Regions from separate parts of the Peribacillus sp. N1 genome, predicted to be linked through region 2. Evidence: riboswitches for the same ligand, from Rfam matches in the RefSeq annotation. Region 2 holds a riboswitch; each other region holds the start of a gene.

Region 1 (4,271 bases), on a different contig from region 2:
CGCTGAAAAAACGATTAATCATAAATATTCGCCATTCCGGGGGCATCAATATTTAAAAGATGCTGCTGCCGTCTTTTATGAACGTGAATTCGGTGTCAAGCTGGATCCGAACAGTGAAGTGGCGATTCTCTTCGGGGGAAAGGCAGGTCTTGTCGAACTGCCGCAGTGTTTATTGAATCCGGGTGATACGATCCTTGTTCCGGATCCCGGCTATCCGGATTATCTTTCCGGTGTTGTTTTAGCCCAGGCAAAGACCGAATTCATGCCCTTGACAGAAGAAAATGATTTTCTTCCAAAATACAGTGACATACATAAAGAAGTGCTTGATAAAGCCAAAATGATGTTCTTGAACTATCCGAACAATCCCACAGGTGCTTCTGCAACTGAAAGTTTCTTTGATGAGACCGTCTCTACTGCAAAAGAGCATTCAATTTGTGTGGTCCACGACTTCGCTTATGGGGCGATAGGATTCGACGGAAAAAAACCGATAAGCTTTCTCCAGTCAGAGGGAGCGAAGGAAATAGGAATAGAAATATACACACTATCGAAAACATACAATATGGCAGGGTGGAGAGTCGGCTTCGCAGTGGGGAATAAGAGTGTCATAGAAGCTCTTGAACTATTACAAGACCATCTTTATGTGAGTCTGTTCCCGGCGATACAAGAAGCTGCTGCAAGCGCTTTGCTTGACTCGCAGAGCTGTGTAGAGCAGTTAGTGCAGATGTACGAGGGACGAAGGAATGTTTTCATTGAGGGATTAAGGGCAATCGGCTGGGATGTCAAAGCTCCTGCGGCATCATTTTTTGCCTGGCTCAAGGTACCTAAAGGTTTTACGTCCGAGAGTTTTGCAGACTATTTATTAACGCATGCCCACGTTGCTGTTGCCGCAGGGAATGGATTTGGTGAATTTGGCGAAGGTTATGTCAGGGTAGGGCTGCTGACTTCGGAAGAACGGCTGAAAGAGGCTGTGGAACGGATAAGTAAATTAAAATTATTTTAACCACAATGATATATCCGATTAATTCACCCTTAAATAGTTAAAACTTATTGACAAAGTAGGGATTACCTGTCAGAATACAAAATAAATTCTTAATCTTTCGATACTTGGATGCAAATTTATATATCAGCGTTTTCTTATTTTGAGCAGGTGGAGGGACTAGCCCTATGAAGCCCAGCAACCGACCGTAATTCCATTGTAAAATGGGGCGGAATTCTTCGCCGGATTTTTCTTGAAATCCACAAGGCACGGTGCTAATTCTTGCAGCCAATGGCTGGGAGATAAGAAGATGGCTTATTAAAGCCTCTTCTTTATGAAGGGGCTTTTGCCATTTTGAGACCATTTCAGGTTAATGACATCGGGAGTTTACTAACGTGATATAGGAGTGATCAAATGAGCGAGATAGTCGCTACTTATTTAATTCATGATTCTAAGGGAAATCATGAGAAAAAAGCAGAGAGCATTGCCTTAGGTTTGACTGTCGGGACATGGACGGACCTGCCCCATTTAGTCCAGAAACAACTGGAAAAACATAAGGGACGCGTCGTATCGGTGACACCACTTTCCGAAGAAGAGAGGGCAAACAGCTACTTTAATCGTAAAGTATACCGTTCGCTTATTAAAATTGCCTATCCGGCAAGGAATTTCTCCAATGATTTACCTGCAATCCTAACGACGGTCTTCGGCAAACTTTCATTGGACGGGGAAATAAAACTTATCGACTTGGATTTTGTCGGTGATATTCAAAAAGCCTTTCCCGGGCCGCAATTTGGCATTGAAGGCATTAGGAAAAAGATTGGCGTATTTAACCGGCCCCTGGTGATGAGCATCTTTAAAGGTGTATTAGGAAGAGACCTAACATTCCATAATGAGCAACTGAGGCAACAAGCATTAGGAGGTGTCGACCTAGTTAAAGATGATGAGATCCTCTTTGACCAGGAACTGACTCCATTTTTCGATAGAATAAAAACGGGAAAAAGAATATTGAATGATGTCTATGAAACCACTGGCCACCGAACTTTATATGCAGTCAATCTATCAGGGAAAACATTTGAATTATTGGATAAGGCAGAGCAAGCGGCTGATGCAGGGGCAGATGCCTTGTTGTTCAACGTTCATACATATGGTTTGGATGTATTGCAGGCCTTGAGTGAACATGATCGTATCAAGCTGCCGATCATGGCGCACCCCGCATATAGCGGGGCATTGTCAGCTTCATCATTTTATGGGGTCGGCTATCCATTATTGCTTGGTAAATTAGTAAGGTTATCAGGTGCGGATTTATCCTTGTTCCCGTCCCCTTATGGAAGTGTCGCACTTGAAAAAAAGGAGACCTTGGCGATTGCTGAAGCTCTGACAAAAGATGAACTTTCATGGAAAAAAGCCTTCCCTGTTCCCTCTGCTGGCATTCATCCGGGCATGGTTCCGGATCTAATCAAGGATTTTGGAATCGATAGTGTGATTAATGCCGGAGGTGGAATTCACGGGCATCCTGATGGAGCAGATGGCGGGGCAAAGGCTTTCCGATCCGCTGTGGAAGCCGTACTTGCAGGAAAGGAACTATCTGAAGCGGCTGCTGAGGATGAAACACTAAAAAAAGCTCTTGTGTTATGGGGAGGCCTATAAGAAATAATGAAACCGATCATCTTTTGTGATTTTGACGGAACGATCACCAACTCGGATAATATCATTTCCATCATGAAGAAATTTGCGCCTCCGGAATGGGAAGCGTTGAAAGACGGTGTCCTTCAGCAAAAAATCAGTATATCTTCGGGAGTAGGGGATATGTTTTCCCTGCTTGATAGCGGCTTGAAGGATGACATCATCCAATATGTAAGAAAGACGGCCGGCATTCGTCCAGGGTTTTATGAATTCGTTGAGTATACGAAACAAGCCAACATCCCTTTATATATTGTAAGCGGGGGCATGGATTTTTTCATTGCACCGCTTTTGAATGATATCTTGCCAACAGAGTCCGTTTATTGCAACCGTGCATTTTTTGATAAGGAAAAGATTTATATTGAGTGGCCGCATTCCTGTGATGATCAATGTAATAATGGATGCGGTTGCTGCAAGCCATCCATTATGAGGGAAATTGCGGGTGCGGAAGATTTTAAATTCGTTATTGGAGATTCAGTAACGGATTTTGAAGCTGCAAAACAGGCGGATTTTGTCATAGCCCGTGACATACTGCTTGAAAAATGCGATAGCGAAGGGATTCCACATCAAGGTTTTGAAACGTTTTTTGATGTAATTGATATTATTAAGCAGCAGATGGGTGGGTAAAGCGTGAATAATCATTCTAAAGAATGGCAGGAGCTGGCAGATATTAAAGCTGAACTGGCCGAAAGGGATTGGTTTATGGGAACTAGCGGGAACTTGTCCATTCGGGAGCCCAAAAACCCTTTCTTTTATATTACGGCAAGCGGTAAGGATAAAAGGAAGCAATCGGATTCGGACTTTTTACTGGTGGATTTAAAAGGAAAGCCAGTTGAAGAAACGAACCTAAGACCATCGGCCGAAACTTTACTTCATACAGTCATTTACCGGAAAACGAATGCGAACTGTGTACTCCATGTCCATACAGTTGAAAATAATGTGATATCCGAATTGTACGGGGATGAAGGCCAAGTTTCTTTTCGTAATCATGAAATCATTAAAGCGACCGGTCGGTGGGATGAAGATTCGGAACTTCGGATTCCAATCATATATAATCATGCTGACATTCCGCTGTTATCCGATAAGTTCGAGCCACATGTCGAAGAAGACTCTGGCGCCGTGCTGATCCGCAATCATGGTATTACGGTTTGGGGTAAAAGCGGACTCGAAGCAAAGAGAATACTTGAAGCTTGCGAATTTTTATTTCAATATCAACTGTTGCTTAATCAACAAAAGGCATTTGCAGTTTCTTTAAGATAAACACTAATGAAGGAGGAATGAATGATGGCGACGATAAGATTCCAGGAAACAAACGAGGTTATTGAAAACGGTGAACAGGTAAAAGGATTTTTAGAAACACAAGGGGTTATTTATGAGCAATGGGACATTTCTAAATTACCGGCCCATCTCGTGGAAAAATACGATCTAACAGATGCTGAAAAGGAGGAAATCCTTGTAGCATTCCAATCAGAGATAGCGGAAATCTCCGAAAGAAGAGGCTATAAAGCGCATGATATCATCACATTATCCGATGCGAATCCGAACTTGGATCAAATGCTTGAAAACTTTAAGCAGGAACATCACCATGAAGATGATGAAGTGCGTTTCATAGCAG
Region 2 (4,271 bases):
TCCAGTGGAAGTCAGTCCCATCATAATAAAGATCATTTGGATTTCCCGCTGCATGGCCCCCTTTAAGTAAAACGGCTTTGGGACCCATTTCTTGTATTGAAATGCATGCCTTGTAGAAATCTTGTTTCGTTCGAATCGACAAGCCAGTAAGCACTTCCGCTTCCGGTACATTTGGTGTTACAAGTGTTGCAAACGGAAGTAAGTCCATTTTTAAGGCGGAGACAGCCTTTTCGTCGAGCAAATGGTGGCCGCTTTTGGAAATCATGACAGGGTCAAGGATAACGATGGCAGGCATGAAGGTTTTAAGGGACGCAGCGACTGTTTCCACGATTTCTTTTGATCCAAGCATGCCTATTTTTACTGCATCGACAGGAATATCTTCAAATATAGCTGCAATTTGGTCCGATATGATAGCTGTTTCAATTGGCTGTACTGAACGGACTTCCATTGTATTTTGTGCGGTTACGGCTGTTATGGCAGACATTCCAAAAACCCCATGTGCAGAAAATGTTTTTAAATCCGCTTGTATTCCAGCACCGCCTCCTGAATCAGAGCCGGCGATGGTTAATGCTGTTTTCATAAAAAAACCCCTTCATATAATTATTTTTTAGAAGTATTTTAAGTAATATGAAAGCTAAAATCGCACCTGCGAATGAACTGAGCATAAAAGCCGGTAAAAAACCAAAAAGAGCAGCTTTTTCTCCTAATAGGAGGATGGCAAGTGGATAACAGGCCATGGAACCGAGAATGCCGGTCCCGATCACTTCACCTAAACAAGCGAATTTTAAGCTTTGTGTTTTTCGATAAAGGATGGCAGCCAAAAGTGCACCGAACATGCTCCCGGGAAAGGCGAATATTGAACCGGTACCAGACATGTTTCTAATGATGGAAACTAGGAAAGCTTGTGTCACAGCATAAGCAGGCCCCAATAGAACGGCCGTGAGGACATTTGACAGATGCTGAATAGGAAAGACCTTTGCAAATCCTGCAGGGATGAAAATAAATGAACTGGTCAGTGTCGTTATAGCCGTTATCATGGCAGTCAACGTCAGTTTCTTGATAGGATTCATCATCATGTCTGCGACCTACAGCGGCCAATCCTGCTCATTTTGAACCATATCCCAGAATAAGTATTCATATCGGGAAGTAACCAAAAAGTGCTTTTCTAATCGAAGAAGTTCCTTTTCTGGCATGCCTTCCGTCAATTCTTCCAACAATGCGATCAGCCACTTGTATGCTTCCCCGAATTCAGGTGATGAATAGGACCTTATCCAATCTGCGTAGCGATTGTTTTCCAATGCTGCTCCATTTTGTTCTTTTAATAGCAAACCGATTTCATAGTAATCCCAAGCGCATGGCAGGAGACAGGCGATCAAGTCTGCCAATGTCCCATGCTGAGCTGCATTTAGCATGTAACCTGTATAGGCTAGAGTGGTGGGAGTAGGTTCTGTTTCTTCCAATTCCTTGGAACTGATCCCGAATTCGGAAGCATACTGCCGATGGATATCCATTTCCACTTGAAGGGTTTCATTTAAAATACTCGCAAACTTTGCCATGGTTTCGATGTTATGGGCTTTGATGACACCTAAAGCAAAGAGCTTGGAATAATCCATGAGATAGATATAGTCCTGCTTCATGTAATAGGCAAATTTCTTTTCAGGAAGCGTACCATTTCCAATTGCCTGGACAAAGGGATGTGAATGATTCCTTTTCCAAATCTCTTTTGCCCGTGCATGAAGTCTATCACTGAATGTTTCTGTTTTAATATTCTCCATTGTTCATCCTCCTTTAGAATGTTTCCCCTAGATAATGAAAAACCCCGTTCCTGAATACGGAACGGGGTAGATGGATATAGTCTGTAAATGGACGATATCATCCACTTCCCTCCGCCGGTATGAGCCGGTTCAGGTTCAAAGGGTCCGGAAACTATTTCCATCTCAGTCTTAAAAAAGACTCCCCTAGTGGTGTGAATTGTATGTAATTACTGACATCATATCAGAAAGACAAGAAAATGCAACCTGTATTTGAAGAGGGAGCATGTAATGTCCAGGAAAAAAGGGAGAACCAGGTAATTGACTTTTGATAATTATTAGGGTAGAATCATTTCTACATCATTTATATATCGAATTCTTATCCAGAGAGGTGGAGGGACTTGGCCCAAAGAAACCTCGGCAGCGGACCCATTTTGGGAACTGTGCTAAATCCAACAAGCATATGCTTGGAAGATAAGAAGAGCCGTACGGACACAGTCAGCCTCTTCTTGAATTAGAAGGGGCTTTTATTTTTGGGAAATAACGTTTAGTGACATAATAGAAAAGGTATATATAATTTGGTGAAAATCAAACAAGTTGATAAAGTTAGCTAACTAGAAGCAGGCTCTAGGATGACTAGGAAAGGAGCCATTTACATGGCAGAATTATTTAAGAGGATTGAACAGAGGAAGGCAAAACTCATTGAAGAGCTATTGGCCAATGGAGTATACAAAACCTCTGATGAAAGGCACCTTTATGATGCCCCATTAAAAGTGCTTGAAGATGAATATAAGATTGTTATAAATAGACCTAATAACGAGTCACCTTCTGAATGGATGACATAGTAAGCGAAGGACTATATTTTGGGCTCTTGGATAAGGGATATGATGTAAGCATTCACAGTATACACTAGTGGATGCTTTTTTGCGTTTAATAGAAAATGACATAAAATATACATAATTAAAGAATAAAGTAGGTGTTTTGTCACATTTGTCCTATAAAATAACACATTTTATTTCTGAAAAATAGTTGATTTTAACTAGTAGTTTAATTATGATGAAAGTGTAAAAAAATTGAATAAATGGGAGGTGGCATATAATGCCTTGCCGTAAAGTAACTATAGAAAGGGTAGAAGAAAAGAGACAGGAAATGATCAAATTGGCAGCAAGTTACGGCTTAACAAGTCTGCTTACTGTTCAGGCCAGTCAAGAATTGGATACGCTATTAAATGCGTTAGCAAGTAAAAGAGAGTCAGAATATTTTTCCCTCCAAAACGCATATCGGTATTTTTAAATTAGCATATTCGACCTGTATTAATTTGAAAAAGCTACTGCTCAAGGCAATAGCTCTAAAAAATTATATTAAATATCGACATGTTTACCAAGAATGATCAAATCCCGCTCAATGCCATCCAGCTCGGCAACTTGAGGTAAATGTGCCCATTCTTCAAACCCGAATTTGGAAAAAAGCTTAAGGCTAGGTATATTGTGGGCGAAAATGAAACCCAATATAGTCTTAATACCTAATTTTGGACTCAATTCAATTGCCTTTTGAATCGAAATTTGTCCGATTCCTTTTCCCCGGAAATAATCATCAATATAAATGCTGATTTCGGCAGTGGAATTATATGCCGGTCGGCCATAGAAGGATTGAAAGCTCATCCATCCAGCAGTTTTCCCTTCTATAGTAATGATATATAGCGGTCTACTTTCTGAATGATGTTCCTCAAACCATTTAACCCTCGATTGGACGGATACAGGCTCCGTATCTGCCGTGACCATTCTTGAAGCAATTGTCGAATTATATATTTCAACAATTCTAGGTAAATCAGATAGTTCTGCCTCTCTAAACTCTATGTGCTCTTCCATGATGTAATCTCCTAACTATCATTTATTCAATCTCCAGAATGAAGGGTAATCCCGTTTTTTTGTTTAAGGGACGGTGAATTGACATCCAATCCATTGAAAGTTTTTTATTATCATACACTTTTTACTCTTTATCTGACAATTCCTTTTTTATGTTAAGTCTGCAGGTTTTTTGGGTATGTAAAGGATTAAATACTTCTAGTAAAAAGGCAGAGGAGAACCAAATGAAAAAATTGTCAGTTTTTTTGATTATAGTACTGGTTATATGTTTTGTTGCATATGAATTTCAGGCCTCGGAGTCGGAAGATGTGCAAAGGGTGATGGCTTTTGGAGATTCGTTAACCTATGGAAAAGGGGATAAGGATGGAGAAGGATATATAGAAGGCCTGGAGGATGAATTGAATAACCCGGAATCGGAACAAAAAGTGAGTTTTTGGAATTACGGTATAAAAGGCCAGGAAACGGATGGGGTGATGAAACAGCTTGATGATTACCGCATTAAAACGAAACTTGATGAAGCCGATACTTTCATCGTTTATATCGGAACGAATGACTTGATCAATAGTAACGGCGGGGACTTGGAGAAAATAAGTGATCGAAAAATCAATGAGGGTAAACGGGAGTATATCAGCCATCTGAAAAAGATTACGTCAAC
Region 3 (4,271 bases), on a different contig from region 2:
AAAGTCATTCGCGAAATCAACGAAGAAGATCGCCAGGATATGGAACGCATCGTTCGCGAATATGCCGAAAAAGGACAATACTATAAAACCGCGGAACGCATAAAGTGAATTGACTGAAAGTTACGAGTATTGTACTCAAACTCACGAGTATTTGCTACAAACTCACGAGTATTTGCTACAAATTCACGAGTATTTACTCCAAACTCACGAGTATACGCTCTAAATTCATGAGTATATGCTCTAAACTCATGAGTATACGCTCTAAACTCACGAGTATACGCTCTAAAATCTCGAGTATACGCTCTAAAATCTCGAGTACTTGCTACAAACTCTCGAGTAACGCTTCAACCTCACGATTTGATGACCCAAACAAACTTGTAAACGACTTTAACTCACGAGTTTTGCACGTATTTTATATTTCTTTGGGATTTCTTGAATTATTCCCGCTGACGGCAAAATTAATCCACAAAAAAAAGGTGTCCCGCAAATTGCGGGACACCTTTTTTATATGATTTACGCTTGTGCTTTTAATGTTTCTGCTTTGTCCGTGCGTTCCCATGGAAGATCGACATCTGTACGGCCAAAGTGTCCGTAAGCAGCTGTTTGTTTGTAGATCGGGCGACGAAGGTCAAGCATTTTGATGATGCCAGCTGGACGAAGGTCGAAGTTAGCACGAACTAGGTCAACAAGGACTTCTTCGCTAACTGTACCAGTTCCGAACGTATCAATTGAAATCGATACAGGCTCTGCCACACCGATTGCGTATGCCAATTGAACTTCCGCTTTGTCGGCAAGGCCGGCTGCCACGATGTTTTTCGCAACATAACGAGCAGCGTATGCAGCAGAACGGTCAACTTTAGTAGCATCCTTACCAGAGAATGCACCGCCGCCGTGACGAGCGTATCCACCGTAAGTATCAACGATGATTTTACGTCCAGTAAGACCAGCATCCCCTTGAGGTCCGCCAATTACGAAACGGCCAGTCGGGTTGATGAAGTATTTAGTTTGAGCATCGATCAATTCAGCTGGAACGACCGCTTTGATCACATGTTCTTTTAGATCGGCTTGAATTTGTTCAAGCGTAATTTCAGCATCATGCTGTGTAGAGATAACGATTGTATCTACACGTACAGGACGGTTATTCTCATCATATTCCACAGTTACCTGTGTTTTACCATCAGGGCGTAAGTAAGCAAGAGTTTCATCTTTACGAACTTGAGCCAGGCGGAATGAAAGTTTATGCGCCAATGAAATCGGAAGCGGCATAAGCTCTTCTGTTTCATTACAAGCAAATCCGAACATAAGACCTTGGTCCCCTGCACCGATTGCATCGATTTCTTCCTCTGACATGTTTCCTTCACGAGCTTCCAATGCTTTATCGACTCCAGCTGCGATATCGGCAGACTGCTCATCAATGGAACTCAACACTGCACAAGTTTCAGCATCGAAACCGTATTTCGCACGTGTGTAGCCAATTCCTTTAATCGTATCACGAACGATACGCGGAATATCCACGTAAGCGGACGTTGTAATTTCACCAGCAACAAGTACAAGGCCTGTTGTTACACTAGTTTCACACGCAACACGTGCATTTGCATCCTTAGCTAGGATAGCATCTAAAATGGAATCTGAAATCTGATCACAAATTTTGTCCGGATGGCCCTCTGTAACAGATTCAGAAGTAAATAGACGTTTCTTTGACATCATATTTCCTCCTTGGAAGTTAGTATGTTGTAGGCATAAGCCTGATTTTTACGGAACTCGTTTCCCTCATTAGTTTCAACTATAGACACAGAATTACTTATGAAAAACACAAAAACCTTCCCTGGCAAATGAGGAAAGGTTTAAAATTCTGTCTTCTATCCTTTCACTCTTATCGTTCAAGGGTTTTTACCTTGCTCAGGTTAGCACCATCACCACTATTCCTTGAAGATCTTCGCTTTATTTTCGGCGATCGATCTTGGAGTCAAGTTCAATATGGCAGGTTGCTGGGTTTCAAAGGGCCTGTCCCTCCACCAACTCGGGATAAGAGAATCCGTACAATTTAAGATATTATCGTATCTGGTTGGAATTTGTCAATGCTTTTCTAAAAAGAACATTTCCGCCCAGTATGGCTTTCTTTTGAAAAAAGTGTTGATACAGCGTTTTTGAAGGGTTTACAATGCAAAATACGAATAGAAATGTTGGAAATTGCCATTAATAATAAGTATTAAGCATACGAAAAACGACTTCACCATTGGAAATATATTGCTTACTTACTTCCTATTAAAATAAAATTGACTTCATTAAAGTATATGTGATAATCCTGACTCGGTTCCTGCCGGAATAAAATGATTAACGTGTCCAGCTGAAAATAATCACAAATTAGAAGAAATAGTATAGACTATTTAAATGAATGTGTTATACTAATTGTAATCTAAAAACTTAAACAAAGGAAGGTACCTCATATATGAATTCTGTAGATGTTTCTAATGAGTTACACCAGTTATTAACAGGAAACAATGTGCAAACTCAACTTTCAGTTCCTCAATTGGTCGAAAAAGTATTAAGCAGAAATGAAGGCGTTTTAACATCAACCGGCGCAGTAAAAGCTGAAACCGGCAAATATACTGGTCGTTCACCTAAAGATAAATTTATCGTGGAAGAAGCATCCGTTAAAGATAAAATCGATTGGGGTTCAGTGAACCAGCCAATTTCCGAAGATGTGTTCAATAAACTATATAATAAAGTAGTTGACTACCTAAAAGCAAAAGAAGAGATTTTTGTTTTTAAAGGTTTCGCTGGTGCAGACGAATCATCTCGTCTTCCAATCCGTGTTGTTAATGAATATGCTTGGCATAACCTTTTCGCCCATACTTTGTTCATCCGTCCAAATGAAGAGGAACTAAGAGGTCACGAAGCTGAATTCACAATCCTTTCTGCACCTAACTTCAAAGCAGACCCAGAAGTGGACGGAACCACTTCCGAAACTTTCATCATCGTTTCATTTGAACGACGTACCATCCTGATCGGCGGAACGGAATATGCAGGAGAAATGAAAAAATCGATCTTCTCGATCATGAACTACTTACTTCCAGAGGCTGGAATCCTTCCAATGCATTGCTCTGCTAACGTAGGACGTGAAGGGGACGTCGCTTTATTCTTCGGTCTGTCCGGTACAGGCAAAACAACTTTATCAGCAGACACTAGCCGTAAACTGATTGGCGATGACGAGCACGGCTGGTCTTCTAATGGCGTATTCAACATCGAAGGCGGCTGCTATGCGAAAACGATCAATCTTTCACGTGAAAAAGAACCACAAATTTTCGATGCAATCCGTTTCGGTGCCGTATTGGAAAATGTTGTTGTTGATCCGGATACACGTGAAGCGAACTATGATGACAGTTCATTGACTGAAAACACTCGTGCTGCTTACCAAATGCAAGCGATCGATAACATCGTGAACCCAAGTATTGCAGGACATCCAAATACAATCATTTTCTTAACAGCTGATGCTTCAGGCGTTCTGCCTCCAATCAGCAAGCTTTCCAAAGAACAGGCAATGTTCCACTTCCTAAGCGGATACACTAGTAAATTGGCTGGTACTGAAAGAGGCGTAACTTCACCGGAGGCTACATTCTCCACTTGCTTCGGATCTCCATTCTTACCTCTTCCAGCTCAACGCTATGCTGAGATGCTTGGTGATAAAATTGACGAGCACAATGCAAAGGTATACCTTGTCAACACTGGATGGACTGGCGGAGCATACGGAACTGGAAGCCGTATGAAACTTGCTTACACTCGTGCAATGGTACAAGCGGCACTTGAAGGTGAATTAGCGAACATCGAAACGATCAAAGATGATATCTTCGGCTTGGATATCCCGCTTCATGTTCCTGGTGTTCCTGATGAAGTGCTTCAGCCAATCAAGACTTGGGCAGATCCTGCCGCTTATAAAGAAGCAGCAACGGACCTTGCCGCACAATTCCGTGCTAACTTCAAGAAATTCGGCAGCGTTCCAAGTGAAATCGAAGAACTTGGCGGACCGACAGCTTAATAAATTGTACACAAAAGGACCAAGCTCTTGCTTGGTCCTTTCAGTTTGTCGACAAGAAATGTCTCATCCCGAACCATGATTTCAAAACATTTCTTCGTTATCCTTCATTCATTGTTTACTTTTTGAATGGAATCCTCAGAAATTTGCTACACTCCTGCCACTCGCTCTCCAAAACCCCGCTAGATACATCTGCGAGGAGTCTTGGCAGACAGTCGGCGGAAATGAAGCGGATATA

Evidence for each region. Region 2 has a riboswitch for S-adenosylmethionine ahead of ACYP5M_RS25080 (Fur-regulated basic protein FbpA). Riboswitches for the same ligand answer to the same signal wherever they lie in the genome.
Region 1: it holds a riboswitch for S-adenosylmethionine, as region 2 does, so the genes downstream of both, mtnW (2,3-diketo-5-methylthiopentyl-1-phosphate enolase) here and ACYP5M_RS25080 (Fur-regulated basic protein FbpA) in region 2, are expected to answer to the same signal.
Region 3: it holds a riboswitch for S-adenosylmethionine, as region 2 does, so the genes downstream of both, metK (methionine adenosyltransferase) here and ACYP5M_RS25080 (Fur-regulated basic protein FbpA) in region 2, are expected to answer to the same signal.

The regions. Positions count from the first base shown of each region.
Region 1 is NZ_BAAHZO010000001.1:1,252,313-1,256,583, reverse strand. Features, by position in the region: gene ACYP5M_RS05960 (pyridoxal phosphate-dependent aminotransferase) at 1-1,000, shown strand, start outside; SAM riboswitch class I at 1,132-1,285, shown strand; gene mtnW (2,3-diketo-5-methylthiopentyl-1-phosphate enolase) at 1,391-2,623, shown strand; gene ACYP5M_RS05950 (2-hydroxy-3-keto-5-methylthiopentenyl-1-phosphate phosphatase) at 2,630-3,283, shown strand; gene ACYP5M_RS05945 (methylthioribulose 1-phosphate dehydratase) at 3,287-3,916, shown strand; gene ACYP5M_RS05940 (cupin domain-containing protein) at 3,941-4,271, shown strand, end outside.
Region 2 is NZ_BAAHZO010000011.1:19,681-23,951, reverse strand. Features, by position in the region: gene thiD (bifunctional hydroxymethylpyrimidine kinase/phosphomethylpyrimidine kinase) at 1-580, opposite strand, end outside; gene thiW (energy coupling factor transporter S component ThiW) at 549-1,070, opposite strand; gene tenA (thiaminase II) at 1,086-1,775, opposite strand; TPP riboswitch at 1,865-1,970, opposite strand; SAM riboswitch class I at 2,128-2,232, shown strand; gene ACYP5M_RS25080 (Fur-regulated basic protein FbpA) at 2,408-2,596, shown strand; gene ACYP5M_RS25075 (aspartyl-phosphate phosphatase Spo0E family protein) at 2,850-3,044, shown strand; gene ACYP5M_RS25070 (N-acetyltransferase family protein) at 3,113-3,619, opposite strand; gene ACYP5M_RS25065 (DUF459 domain-containing protein) at 3,841-4,271, shown strand, end outside.
Region 3 is NZ_BAAHZO010000007.1:32,785-37,055, reverse strand. Features, by position in the region: gene ACYP5M_RS22800 (gamma carbonic anhydrase) at 1-108, shown strand, start outside; gene metK (methionine adenosyltransferase) at 514-1,707, opposite strand; SAM riboswitch class I at 1,871-2,032, opposite strand; gene pckA (phosphoenolpyruvate carboxykinase (ATP)) at 2,450-4,036, shown strand.